4 regions of the Paenibacillus sp. FSL L8-0470 genome follow, and region 4 is predicted to be linked to each of the others. Evidence: riboswitches for the same ligand, from Rfam matches in the RefSeq annotation. Region 4 holds a riboswitch; each other region holds the start of a gene.

Region 1 (3,374 bases), 2.8 Mb from region 4:
CTTATGGGAGGAGTCCATGTCCTGCATGGAGCTGTAGACTTGAACCCGTTCGCTATCCTTTGAGTGATACACCGTGTACATCGCTTCACGAATCTGTTCATCTGTTTCCACGTTCAACACCGTTTCGAATTCCCCGGCAAAAGATGCCTCCGCCGAATCTTCACTTAAAGCCGAAGATCTGACAGCAAATCGTGCATTCTTATGTATCATGCGGATTTTCTGCAACCTGGCTGCACTTTCAGTCCAAGCCTCTTCCTTTAATTTATCGCTTTCAAAGGCCGAAGGAAAGACAACAAATCCCTCCGGCACAGGATATCCCGCCTGAAGCATTCTGGAGAGCATCGCTCCCTTACCTCCTGCTTCGACATATTGCTCCGGGCTTAGCTCGGCGAATCCTCGGATCATCTGTCCCATATCCAATTGCTCCTTTTGATATATTTGAAACTTTATTTAATTTGATATTTAGTTTCATTTAATACTTTATTCCACTATTGTATTAAACGTCAAGCTTTACTTCATCTATCTAGGGCGTGTCTTCAAACCGCTTCCCCGTCAAAACCTGCTGCTGTATGCCCTAAGGAATCATGGGTACAGTGCCATTTTCTGATCACACGCGGAGAAAGGCGTTTCGCCACCAGGTAGTTTTTTCGGTGGAGGCTTACGTCTCGGTGTTTCAAAGACTTCACTCTTCTTTCGAAGGCTTGTGTGTGCGACTGGAAAGTGTATTCTTGGCTCTGAGTACAAACGGACCGAGTTGCACTTATTTGGGGCTTTTATCCTGTTACAGGAGGAACGGACTCCAGCGCAGTTATTTCTCCCTGATGGACGTTTTTAAAGAGAATGCAGAGCAGTAAGGTCGCCTGGGTCCGCAAAAGAGAATAAACAGGGATTTTACTCTCCAGAGCTCTTCCAATTTGAAGACATGCTCTAGTTGATTAATTCCGTCAACAAAAAGGGTGTTCTCAGCAGTTATGAAATGGCTGCTAAGAACACCCTCGTTTGGTGAACAGGATAAACATGAGCACTTGGTGCGAATACTCCGCGACCGGACCGTTGGTCCAATCACTGTGTTCCACACTTTTTTTGAACTTGTTTTGCAAAATATATCAATGGTTCCGATAGGTAATATCTAGCCCATCGAGATATTAACATTCCAGAAGGAGGTTGTCTTATTTCAAGTCATGAACAAGATCAGCCTTCGGAGCTGCAGGAACAACTCACCCTACTCAATTTTTTGCTGATTTGGCTTGGTCCTGTATCCCTTGCCGCGGGCAAGTTTAGCTTTGACTTTTCAAAACTTCCTGGGTTATACTTTACCTACGCTTAATTTCCAGCCTTTGGCAGGAAAGCGGGGGAACCAGTCTTTTGGGGCGAATCATTCACAGAATGTAGGGTACCATCTTACCCGAGTCCGTCAGCTAACCTCGTCAGTAGTGGATGGGTCTGCTTTTTTAGGTATATTCATAACCAGAGACCCTTGCTAAGGGTCTCTTTTTTGTATTCTCATGACCCTGCTGGCAGCAGTTTGGCTATCGACCTCAAGGCTCCCTTTTTTCTCACACTATGAGACCAAGGAGAGATGCAAGTGCAAAAGGTAAGGTACATAACGGATATCAACAAGGTTGCCATGCTGTCTGAAACGGAGAAAGAAAAGCTGAAGGAGATCACCGGCAAATTTGCCTTTCGGGTCAATGACTATTATCTGTCGCTGATCGACTGGGACGACCCGGGTGATCCGATCCGCAGGCTCGTCATTCCAAGTGAAGGTGAACTTGAGGAGTATGGCTGCTGGGATGCATCCGATGAGGGAATGAATTATGTAGTGCCGGGATGTCAGCACAAATACAGAACAACGGCCCTCCTGATTGTCTCCGAGGTGTGTGGAGCTTACTGCCGCTACTGCTTCCGCAAGCGCCTGTTCCGCAATGATGTGAAGGAAGCACAAACCGATGTGGCTCCTGGGCTGGAATACATCAGGAATCATCCAGAGATCAATAATGTGCTGCTTACCGGCGGAGACAGCCTGATTCTCTCTACCTCTAAGCTGCGCTTCATCATCGAAAGCCTGAGATCCATTGACCATGTGAAGATTATCCGGCTGGGCTCCAAAATTCCCGTATTTAATCCCATGCGCATTTATCAGGACGAAGAACTGCTGGAACTAATCCGTACCTATTCATCGGAGGACAAACGCATTTACGTCATGGCGCATATTAATCATCCCCGGGAAATTACGCCCGAAGCCAAACATGCATTCAGAGCACTCCATAATGCCGGGGCAATCGTGGTTAATCAGACGCCGGTGCTGAAAGGCATCAACGATGATGCGGCGGTACTCGGAGAACTGCTCGACCGGCTGTCCTGGGCCGGAGTCACTCCCTATTATTTCTTCGTGAACCGGCCCATTGCCGGCAACCGCGAGTTCGTTCTGCCGCTGGAGCGTGTCTACAACATTGTTGAGGAAGCCAAGGCCAGAACCTCAGGTCTGGGTAAAAGAGTCCGTCTATCCATGAGCCACTCCTCCGGTAAAATCGAGATACTGGCGATTGAAGACGGCAAGGCCTATCTGAAATACCATCAGTCCAGAGCGCAGGAGTACGGCAAATTCATGATCCTGGAATGTCCACCGGATGCGGAATGGTTCGATGATCTTCCCGGCAGCGAGAAGCACTGGACCCACCCTGCTTCCACTTCCCAGATCCCGCAGCTCCTATAAAAGCCAGCACAGTCCCCTTGTATCAGCATCGGGACTGTTTAGCGTGTTTACCGGCTATTCCATCCCCTGTGAGAACAGCTTGCTGATGAGCGCTCTCCGGCTGGAAACGCCGGTCTTAGAGAAGATGGATTTCAGGTGATCCTGTACGGTGTACGCAGAAATATGCAGCGACTCTGCCAGCTCCTTAGTGGATAATCCGCGGGAGAGCATCTCGGCCAGCTGCTTCTCCCTCGCGGTCAACTGGCAGGCATCGGCCAGCAGCCGGAAGATCTCCGAGGACTTGGCATAGACAAAAGCAACAGCCAGCTCCGTCTTCTTGCCGCTGCCTTCAAGCCTGCTGGCCGTAACTGTCAAGTATGCCCCATCCTCGACGCGCAGGCATAATTTCGCCTTCGAAGGCAACCCTCCTGGTTCCGTATTCTCACCAAGTGCCTGCAGGCATACTGCGTTGACCGGCCGGGGGAGAACACCGTGATCCAGCCGTTCCAGCTGCTGCAGACGGTTCAGCCAATATTGAGCCGCACTGTTCGCGCTGACCGGAAGCAGCTGGTCCGTCAGAATCATGATTCCACTGTCCTCCGGTGCGGTATCCATCCGTCCCAGAGGGGGCTCGGAGGCATAGCTGCGGAGTGCGCCGGCAATCAGCGGAACAACAGAT
Region 2 (3,374 bases), 3.8 Mb from region 4:
GGCGATATCGCCGGTAATTTTGTTTATGCCGGATGAAGCTCCATCCTGGGAAATCACTGTAATCTTATCGACCTTGGCCAGCGGGGAAGCGATTTTATCAGCCAGCTCTGGCAGAACCTTCAAGAATTCCACTATAAGGGCGGCTTGCGTGAACTGTTTGTACGCTTCAGCTTTCTTCTCCAGTGCCCCCGCTTCCGCTGCTCCGGCCAGCTGAACATTTTCCGCGTTGGCTTTTCCCTTCGCCAGTTCTGCTTCCGCTGTTGCCAGCCCCCGTTTGGTCATTGTGGCCGCCTCTGCTTCAGCCTCAAGAATTTTCCGCTGCTTAGCCGCTTCCGCTCTCATGATCGTAGCCTGGTTCTCCGCCTCAGCAGGCTTGATCACCGTGGCCTCCAGCTCCTTCTGTCTCAGCTCAACTTCGATTTCCCGGACGGTCCTATTGGCCTCCGCTTCCATCTGCGTAATCTTGACCTGTTCGGTAACCAGCGACTGCTTAATTTTGTTCTGCTGCAATTCGTACGCAAGATCCGCCTGTGCTTTTTTCACTTCAGTTTCCAGCTTAAAGTCTGCCTGCTTAATGTTCAAATCCTTCTCGAACAGAGATTCCTTGGCGCGGGCTGCGGTTCCAGCTTCAATGGTAGCCTGATGTGCATTGGCTTTGGCAATGGCGGATTCCTTCTCCGCCTCGGCTTGTTTGATCTGAATGTCGCGTTCTGCTTCCGCCTTGGCGATGCTGGCATCGCGGCGGATGCGCTCAATTTCCGGAACCCCCATATTGTCGATATACCCTTTGTCGTCAGTAATTTTCTTAATGGTGAAGCTGACTACCTCAAGCCCCATCTTGTCGAGGTCTTCCGAGCAGGTCTCCCGCATCTTGCTGTTGATTTCGTCAGGTGTCTTTAGAATGGATTCTACCGTTAATTGTCCGATCAAGCCGCGCAAATGGCCTTCCACCGAATGCAGGATAATCGTCTCACGGTCCTCTTCCGGCCTGTCGATAAACTGCTCACTGGCAGTAAGTATAGCGGTAGGATCGCTTTTAATCTTAATCTGGGCTACCGCCTCCAGGTTGAGCTTGATGCCCTGCCGGGAGAACATTGCCTGCGCTGGGATGACATCGAAGCTCATCAGCATCATAGAGATGGTCTTATTGTTCTGGAAGCCGGGAATGACGAACGTCCCGCCGCCCTGAACCACTCTTTTTCCGCCGAGGCCGAATACAATCATCGCCTGATTGGGCGGAACCTTTTTATAAGCGTTCACGATACTGAACAAAGCCAGCAGGATAACAACAACAATTGCCGAGATTAAATAAAGAATAACCATTTGGTTCGACACTCCCCGTTAGTTATAATTGTTCGTTTTCCCTCTCGAAGAGGGTGACTACCGCTAATCCTTTATCCACCTTCAAAATAATCACCCTGTCACCCTTGGCGAGCTGCTGGCCGGTTTCTGCCCGTACTCCAATGGAACGCATCGTTCCATGCAGCACGTATTTCATCTCTCCCACTGCTCCATCCCCTGCAGAAATGCTGATGTACCCGAGTTGTCCCGCCTGCTCATAATCCATTTTATTCATGCTACTGTCATACCGAGTCATCACCCGGGCCAGCACCGCATATATCAGACAGCCCAGCAGCAAGGCAACCCCGGTGCAGATCAGCACCACTGCAAGTATATTCATTCCGCTGAACCGGGTAAGCACATAACCACTGCCGCCCCAGACCGTGACAAACACCATTAGAGGGAGTATGGGCACAAAGCCCGGACCACCAGCATCGCCACCTCCCACATGCAGATGACCGGCCAGGCCATGCCCATGAAATCCGCCGCTAAGGAGAAGCAGCAATCCAACCCAGAAGCACACGATAAATACAGTAACGATACCAATCCCCCCCTTTAAAGGATTTTAGATAGTGCCTAATCACTCTGAATTTCGTTGTTATAAGATTTCTAAACTCTCATATAGATCGTTTTCCCTTTCTGCATGCGCAGCAAAAAGACCACAGAAGCGTCAGGGCTCTCCGTGGTCGGTTAATCGATCATGGCGCTCATCCTCTCTCTTCGAGGCTTACGGGGTTAGCTGACGGATTCGGGCAGCGAGATTGCCCTACCTTGTAAGAAGCGGCTTTTCAGCACGCAGCAAGGATTCACCCCAAGTGAGCGGCAGCTATCTGAGCAAAAGCCACATTCACCATTGGTTCCCCCGTTCCCATTATCGGAATTCAGCCATTTGAGAACAGTTATATTACATTCGGTTGTTGATTTGAATCTTACGCCTGTGACCATTTAATGTAAAACGTTGCGGATGGCAAATGAAGCCCAAAATGCCACCACTTCGCGAATGAATGCGCATTCTATGGTATTACTCTTAAGCGATCGATGATTTGCTCATTTTTGCTCCACTTCATGTCCTTAGGAAAACAAAACAGAAACGTCTGCTGGCTCAACATCATCCCCAATATTCTTCTATATCGCACATTAAAGTTCCCGTCAGGAATATTCTGCAAATCATTCGGGAACGTTAACCGCAAAACTAATCGAAAGTTGAGCGCCTTATAATGACTAACCAAACTCAGACCTCATCTCCTTCTGTAGATCAAAACTCCGATTATATCGAAGCAGCACTATTCTATACAAGTGACCTCAAAAAAAGAAGCTTATCCTTTCAGGGAAGGGAAGGGTTGGTCTTTTATCTGGAGTCCCTCACTGACACGGAATTGATTGAACGGAACGTGATTGTTCCTTTTAGCCGTAATCAGGACAAAGACCTTTCTGAGCTTTTCACAACACTTAGTTTCAGTTTGGAAACAGAACTAAACCAAGGCATTCAGGGACTTCTTGAAGGAAGCTGTCTTTATTTTTTAGAAGGAATGTCTGAATTTTATGTCCTCTTCACTCCTGCCAAATATGAACGAAGCATTAGCGAACCTGAGAATGAAGGGGTTATTCGGGGACCTCACAACGGTTTTATTGAACAGATGAAGGTTAACTTATACCTGATTCGGAAACAAATCGCCTCCCCAAACCTTATTGTCCGCTACTTCACACTTGGGAAATTCGCCCCCAAGCAGGTAGGCTTAGTCTATATGGAGAATATGGCCAACCCAGAATTGATAAAAATTGTAGAATCAAGGATAAAGAAAATTTCGCTCGATTGGATAATCTCCACTGGCTTTATTCAGGAATTAACGGAGGATAACTCCTTCTCCATATTTCCACAACTAATCAATACGGAGCGTCCGGACCATACCTCAGCTTATTTGCTGGATGGATATGTGGCTATACTGCTGGATGGGGACCCTACAGCTCTGATTTTGCCGGCGAGCTTTTTCAGCTTTTATCAGACACCGGATGACTATAACAATCGATGGATG
Region 3 (3,374 bases), 480 kb from region 4:
CGTCATTAATCATTTTTGGCAGACATTCTAAACGCGCACACTAAGAAGTGATCATAGGTTTTACTGAGGAAGCCGCGGTTCGGAAACCGCGGCTTTTTTGCGGCTCCCGGGGGAGTTCAGAGCCAAACTGGATCAGTGAAGGCTTATGGTGTATGTTATTGAATAAGGAGTGGTAATCTTGAAAAAAAACAATCAAATCCCCGCGATACTCGCAGCTTCAATGCTGCTGATTCTGCTCAGCAGCATGCTTAAGCCGGAGGGCTCTACCCTGCTGGGTGTGCTGCAGACGTTAATGCTCGGAGTGGGCTTGCTGGGCTGCTGTACAGCGGCCTGGAGATTCGCCAAAGGCGGCAAGGGCAAGAGCTGAGTATAAATAGAAAAGGCCGCGGCATTATGCTGCGGCTTTTTCATGCGCTTCGACAAGTTGCCCATTACATCAGCGGAGATAAGAGAGGGGCCCACAGTGCTTCTTTAATCTATGTGAGCAGCTATACAACAAATAAATTTGCTTCAGGCCGCAATGTTTCTAACCGGCACATTTGCTCGCGCACATGTCTCAGCCGGGTTTTCAGCACCGGCACGCTTTGCTCAAGAATGGTGCTGATTGCAGGCAGGGGCAGCAGCATGCCGTACCATAACACCTGGACAATCTGATCCTCCCAGGCTAATCCATTGGAAACAAAGAGGCTGCACTCCTCCGCAGCCCGGGAGCACTGCTGAATGCACTCCCGGTAGGCAACCAGCGAGAAAGGCTGCGGTATGAAATCATCATGAAGGTACCGGGTGTAAAGCTCAGTGAAGGTCTTCATCGCAGTCTTTTCCGCAACGGCACCCTCTCCCAGCAGCAGACTGGTGAGTGCATAAATATTTCCGGTGTTCTTTTGGACATATTCCGCAAACTCGCTGGCAGCTGTCCATTCCGGGGATAATGGGTCTGGCATGTCTTCACGTTCCTTTCTGAATAAGAAATTATAAGAGGGAGAAATAAGCGATGGATCTGTCCATTAGCTCGGCTATGTCCGGTTCCTGCCAGCTGCCTTTATGCAGCAGGGAACTTGAAGGTTTATAGTACATCCGTCTGAAGGGGGGCGTACCGCCGGCCCCGGCTGTACGGGAATAGGGGACCATTTGCAGATGTGACGTGACGACCTTGCCTTGCAGCTTGGCTTTTAAATCCAGCAGGGCCGTTTGCACGATTTCTTGCTGACCCGGCTCCCACTGCGCACCTAGCTGCTGTACAATTTCTATGGCTTCTTCCAGCCTGTGATTGCGTATACTTCTCAGGAAGCTGCTCCATTTAATGACGTCAAAATGATCGCCTTCCGCAGACAGTATCCCCGCTCCCCAGCTGCACCCAGCCTTGCACGTAAGCTTCAGCACACCATATCGGCATTTGCCGGATGACTCCGTGGCCTGATGGAATGGCCAGGGGGCATCGAATACAAACACTTCTATACGTAACAGCCTGCGCTGGTTCATTTCGTTTTCCCTCCTACCCATTTATAAGCTGCAGCCTCAGCACAAAAAACCGCAGCAGAGGAGGACCTCTGCTGCGGTTTTGGTACAGGCTTAAATACACCTGGCGCAAAAACGTGGCGGATCAAGGTTCTCTCTAGTCGCTTACGGGGTTAGCTGTCGGATTCGGACGGTGAGAGTCGCCCTACCTAATGAGACCACAGTCTCCTTCGGATTCACCCCAAGAAAGATTCTTATCTTCCAGGTAAGGCCCCTGCGGGCCTGATGGTTCCCCCGTTTCCCGCATTGCGGGAATTCAGCGTTTATATCGCATTTCGTGCATTGGATTCAAACCGAATCATACTCTTTTCGCATGAGCTTTGTAAAAAGGAAAAAACATTCTTCTGAGCCGAATTTCAGGGAATTCTGGCAAAGGAAACGGTAGGATGTGCTAAAAGGGTGTTTATCAACGGTTTTCGGCTTTTTATCTCGTTCATACGACTGCTTTTGATTTAGGGTGATCAGAGCATAAAAGGCAATTTGCTCAACATCGGGTGAATATAATCACAATACTGAATGCTTTTTCGCAAATCGCTGATAAGCCGAGTAAATAAGAGGAATGATGAGATCGAGGCTTAAGTAAGCGCTACCTGATCTGGTTTGGGTTTACTAAATGCATTATTTTGGCAGGTTTGGCGGTTTACAAGGTCGTGATCGCCAGAGTATGATTACTTCTGTTTACTACACAATCGAATACGCAGTCCGCTTAATTTCCGTTATGGAAAGCGGGGGAACCAACAATCGGCAGCCGATGTGAGAGTCGGAGCCGGTTATGGGGTGAATCCTGTGAAAGTGCGAGAGAATGCTCGCATGGATACAGGTAGGGCGACTCTCACTGCCCGAATCCGACAGCTAACCTCGTAAGCGTATTAGAGAGGATGAGCACAATGTGACCGTTAATTGGACCACAGAGGGAATTCCTTTGTGGTTTTTTGCTGTGTTCGTATGGCAAATGAATGGAAGTCCTAAGCCGGAGGAGAGGAAGATATGGCGAATTCGGAAGAATATGTACTCATTAACGCTCCGACTAAAGCGGGGGAGCATTTTATCAAAATCTTAAAGTTTAGAGGCTATAAGATCGCAGGAATCGCCAACAATGCGGCGGAGAAGCGGCGTCTGGAGGAGCTGGGAATCGAGGTCAATCTCGTGGTGGATACACATCATCAGAATACATGGTTCCGCCCCTCTTTTCCGGTAGGCAGAGTATTTCTGTTCGAGAGCAGTGTGACCTTATGCTGCCGGTATATCCAGATGTGCCGGACCTGGACGACAAAGCCAATATACGTAATTACGACTTCGATGAATCCCAGACTGGTCTATAAAGGGCTTGGAGCGGATTCCGTCATCTATTCCCACAGCGGAAATGTCTCTTTTCTGGCGGATGTCTCAACGAATCCAGGATAAGGCCAAATAAAAGGGCAAATAAAAGGCATCCCCTGGACAGAGGTCCAAGGGGATGCCTTTTTCAAAATATAAGTATTCATATGCTTCATGCTATAAATTATTCAGCGGTTGCTCCAATAAGCTCCTTAAGCTCGGAAACATTGAAGCCCTTGACTGCGCGGCCTTCGTACACGGTAACAGGCACACCCATGAAGCCCAGCTTCTCGACTTCTTCCTGATACACTGTACTTGTCATAACATCACGCACCTCGAAGCTAACGTCTTGCTCGGTCAGCCACTGCTTCACTTGATTGCAGTCGCTGCACCCTGTGGTGGAATAGACAATTACCGGCTGGCTCATTGGCTCACAGCTGCCTTGATGGCGTCCCGGGTGATTTTCCAATGGGAGGTGTTCCAGCGGACTTCGCCGTCTTCCAGGAGGAAGATCTGCGGAGATTCATGTTTGATCCCGAAAT
Region 4 (3,374 bases):
TAACGGTTGACGTAGTAGCTGTCACTCATCGTGCTGATGGTTACACCACGGGAGGATGAAGCATGTGCGAATTTGCCCTCACCGACATAAATGCCGACATGGGATACACCTTTACCGCTGGTATTATAAAATACAAGATCTCCCGCTCTCAGATCGTCCCGGGAAATGGCGGTACCCATTTGGTATTGGGAACCGGATTGGTGTGGCAGATTGATACCGATCTTATCAAAAACGTACATTGTAAATCCGGAGCAATCAAAGCCGTTGGTCGATACACCGCCGGATACGTATTTACTTCCGATGGTCTTGTCGATGACTTTATCCATTTTGGAATCCGCGAAAGCGCTTCCTGCTCCGATGGTAAGCATAATGGAAAAGCTTAGTACTGCTGCTGCTAACTTCTTCTTCAAAAGTGAATACCCCTTCCAAATGCCTACGAGGTTAGCTTAAGGGTTCGGTTGAAGGTCCCCTATGACCCCTCTGTGAATAGGAGGTCAATTCACCCAAAATCGGTTCCCCCGTTTCCCTAATGGTTAGGGAACTCGGCATGACTGTTGATTAGGATTAGCTTGTTAACCAATACATGACAAAACCTTTGTAAAACCCGATTGAATAATTACAAAAATGTTACTAAAAACTCACTGCGATAATTGTAACAAAGACTTCGCCAGTTGGCAATCACTTAAAACATATTAATGCATAATATTTACGCTTTTTAAGAGTTGATTTTGCTAAAAAGGTCTTATATTTACACGCTGAGTAAGCTTTAACTTAGATTTGTTGGGATTTTTAGTAAAAAGGTGTTTCACAGGCCTCAAATACGTGTAAAAGGTAGAATAAGGAAGACAAAAAGGAAAAACCCGGAAATGATTACGGCAATAATCAGTTTCCGGATTTCTATAAGTTACAATTATTTATTGGAGGATGGAATTCCTGAGGGATGTCAATCGTAAGCGATAGCTTTGTAAGCTGTTGTGCTCATTACTCGTTTGGCTCCAACGTAGCGGTTGGCCCAATAGGATTGACTCATTGAACTGATAGTTACACCACGGGATGAAGAGGATTGGGCGAATTTTCCGTTGCCGACATAAATACCGACATGGGAGACTCCATTGCCAAGGGTATTGAAGAATACCAGATCGCCTGAACGGAGGTTACTCCGTGATACGGCGGTTCCAACGCTGAATTGTGCTTTGGAAGTGCGGGGCAAGGTAAGGCCAACGTTCTTAAATACATATTTGGTGAATCCAGAACAATCAAAGCCGGCAGTGCTTGTGCCCCCGGTTTTATATGTCGTTCCGAGTGTTTTTGTAATAACCGTATCCATTCTGGAGTCGGCGAAAGCGCTCCCTGCTCCAAGCGTGAACACCATCACCAGCCCTAATGCTGCTGCGGTGCATTTCTTCTTAAAATTATGACTTTTCAAAAGATGTACTCCTTCCAAGGCCTGCGAGGTTAGCTTAAGGATTCGGTAGAAGGTTCCCCTATGACCCCTCTAAAGCGAGATCAATTCACCCAAAATATGGTTCCCCCACTTCCCGGTGCCGGGAATTTGGCGTTTTATGCACCGAAACAGTGACGTGTCGACAAGGTTAAATGCTTAAAGGCACATTCATTTGCTTCAAATTAGTTTCAAAAGATTACAAAGTTGTTACTACTGGTACAGGCATCATTGTACCAGAGGATTTACAGTTTTGCAAATACCCTAAATCACGTTGTAACCAAAAGAAGAGTCCCGCCCTTTATCTGGGGCAGTGACTCTTCTATTATGCCAAGGGACTGGCGTTATTATTGTGGAAATGTTTTACTGCACCAAAGGTGATACTGCCCCGCTAGGCTCCACATTTTGAACAGCGTTGAGGGAAGCGGTGAAAATTGCCGGAACAGCAGTGCGGGCAGGCCTGGACAGAAAAGTGCGGTCACTCCAGAGAGCAGCAGCAGAAGCAGGCCGCCGGCGCCGAACAGTGCAGATATACAGGTGGAAGGGAGGATTACCCTCAGGCCAACCAGCAAGGAAGAAAACATGCCTGTTCCTCCGGTGAAGCCAAACTGCATGTACAGCAGCAGAATGCGGATCAGGTAGAAGTACAGGAGCCAGGCCAGAACATAAGGAACCAGTCTCAGCAGCAGAGTATAATCGAGAATACCGCTGAGGAGAAGCCCATACATTTTGGGGAGAAGCCAATACAGCGGTGTTGCGGCCAGAAGCCATTCCGCTAGACTGAACAGCAGTACGGGGAGTCCGTAAAGCTTCATTCCGGGAAAAAAGAACATTCCCCGCTCCCCTTTGCGCTCCTGGTGCAGCTCATGCAGCAGCCCTGCGCGGATAAAGGGGGAGCATAGCAGCCGTAGCGCTGAGAGGGCCAGCAGCAGCCAGAGCCAGCGCAGCACCCCGGGGTCTGTGCTAAGTGCAGTCTGTCCTTCGATATAATACAGCAATCTGCCTATTCCGCTGCCGCCGGCGTGTGTATCGGGATAACGGAGCAGCACCGGGATGAGGGCTGACCTGACGAATCTGTACAGGAAATAGCCCCAAAGCAGCCGATAGATAAAAAGCAGAATCAGAATATAAAATTGCTCTTTCATGCTGTACCAGCCGCGAACTATCGATCTTTTCACAATCCTTCACCTCACCAGACAAGAGTTCCGAGCAGGGTTTCAAGCAGCTTCGTTGCGCTAAGCGTCCAGCGGGAGAGCGTCTTTCGCTCCAGCTCCGCCAGTCTAAAATTGTTGAGATGCTTACTCTCCAGCAGAATGGAGTGCTCCGGATCAATCTCTGCAGACAAAAGAGGCGCTTTGTAGGCTAGCTGAAAGGTGGTTTCCTTCTCTGTCCCATTCCAAAACTGCTGGACAGTATAGCCATCCAGGAAGGTGAACTTTATGGGGACGTCACCATACTGATTTCCTTTATTGCTGACCGCTACTGAGCTTTCGTAACGGGCATTATCATCGCCGCCCTCTTTTTTTGGGTCAGAGATTTTAATGTGATCAATTGAAAAATCCGGAGAACCGCCGCTGTATACATATTGGTCGAAGTAGGCTTGCCAGGATTTTTTGGTTACCTTCTCCACGATTTTCTGAAAGTCGGCGGTAGAAGGATGCCGGAAGCGGAACTTACGGGTATAGGCCGCCATTATGGCATCCATCGTCTTGGTTCCGACCTGCTGTTCGATATCCTTCAGCACCAGCTTGCCGCGGATGTACACATTTCGGGCATAGGCATCGGCAGGAGTGTATTTCCAGGTTTCCAGGTTAAGCGGCTGGGAGGATGTCACCAGGCTGGCCTGCAGGACATGATTGGATGATACCCCATACTCCTGCTCCATTAGCCTGTCTTCAGCGTAGGAAGTGAAGCTTTCGTCCAGCCAGGCCTC

Evidence for each region. Region 4 has a riboswitch for cyclic di-AMP ahead of NST99_RS00450 (C40 family peptidase). Riboswitches for the same ligand answer to the same signal wherever they lie in the genome.
Region 1: another riboswitch for cyclic di-AMP. It lies ahead of NST99_RS12825 (KamA family radical SAM protein); the one in region 4 lies ahead of NST99_RS00450 (C40 family peptidase).
Region 2: another riboswitch for cyclic di-AMP. It lies ahead of NST99_RS17455 (hypothetical protein); the one in region 4 lies ahead of NST99_RS00450 (C40 family peptidase).
Region 3: another riboswitch for cyclic di-AMP. It lies ahead of NST99_RS02605 (hypothetical protein); the one in region 4 lies ahead of NST99_RS00450 (C40 family peptidase).

What each region holds. Positions count from the first base shown of each region.
Region 1 is NZ_JBBOZM010000001.1:2,856,926-2,860,299, reverse strand. It holds gene NST99_RS12830 (PEP/pyruvate-binding domain-containing protein) at 1-414, opposite strand, end outside; cyclic di-AMP (ydaO/yuaA leader) riboswitch at 1,311-1,448, shown strand; gene NST99_RS12825 (KamA family radical SAM protein) at 1,580-2,716, shown strand; gene NST99_RS12820 (helix-turn-helix transcriptional regulator) at 2,771-3,374, opposite strand, start outside.
Region 2 is NZ_JBBOZM010000001.1:3,871,903-3,875,276, reverse strand. It holds gene NST99_RS17460 (flotillin family protein) at 1-1,323, opposite strand, end outside; gene NST99_RS17455 (hypothetical protein) at 1,346-1,864, opposite strand; cyclic di-AMP (ydaO/yuaA leader) riboswitch at 2,051-2,238, opposite strand; gene NST99_RS17450 (spore germination protein) at 2,559-3,374, shown strand, end outside.
Region 3 is NZ_JBBOZM010000001.1:562,631-566,004, forward strand. It holds gene NST99_RS02590 (hypothetical protein) at 1-44, shown strand, start outside; gene NST99_RS02595 (hypothetical protein) at 179-367, shown strand; gene NST99_RS02600 (hypothetical protein) at 489-941, opposite strand; gene NST99_RS02605 (hypothetical protein) at 970-1,479, opposite strand; cyclic di-AMP (ydaO/yuaA leader) riboswitch at 1,604-1,787, opposite strand; cyclic di-AMP (ydaO/yuaA leader) riboswitch at 2,209-2,397, shown strand; gene NST99_RS02610 (hypothetical protein) at 2,503-2,919, shown strand; gene NST99_RS02615 (glutaredoxin family protein) at 3,017-3,259, opposite strand; gene ytxJ (bacillithiol system redox-active protein YtxJ) at 3,256-3,374, opposite strand, start outside.
Region 4 is NZ_JBBOZM010000001.1:85,668-89,041, forward strand. It holds gene NST99_RS00445 (C40 family peptidase) at 1-410, opposite strand, end outside; cyclic di-AMP (ydaO/yuaA leader) riboswitch at 416-558, opposite strand; gene NST99_RS00450 (C40 family peptidase) at 944-1,372, opposite strand; cyclic di-AMP (ydaO/yuaA leader) riboswitch at 1,430-1,568, opposite strand; gene NST99_RS00455 (hypothetical protein) at 1,789-2,619, opposite strand; gene NST99_RS00460 (M1 family metallopeptidase) at 2,631-3,374, opposite strand, start outside.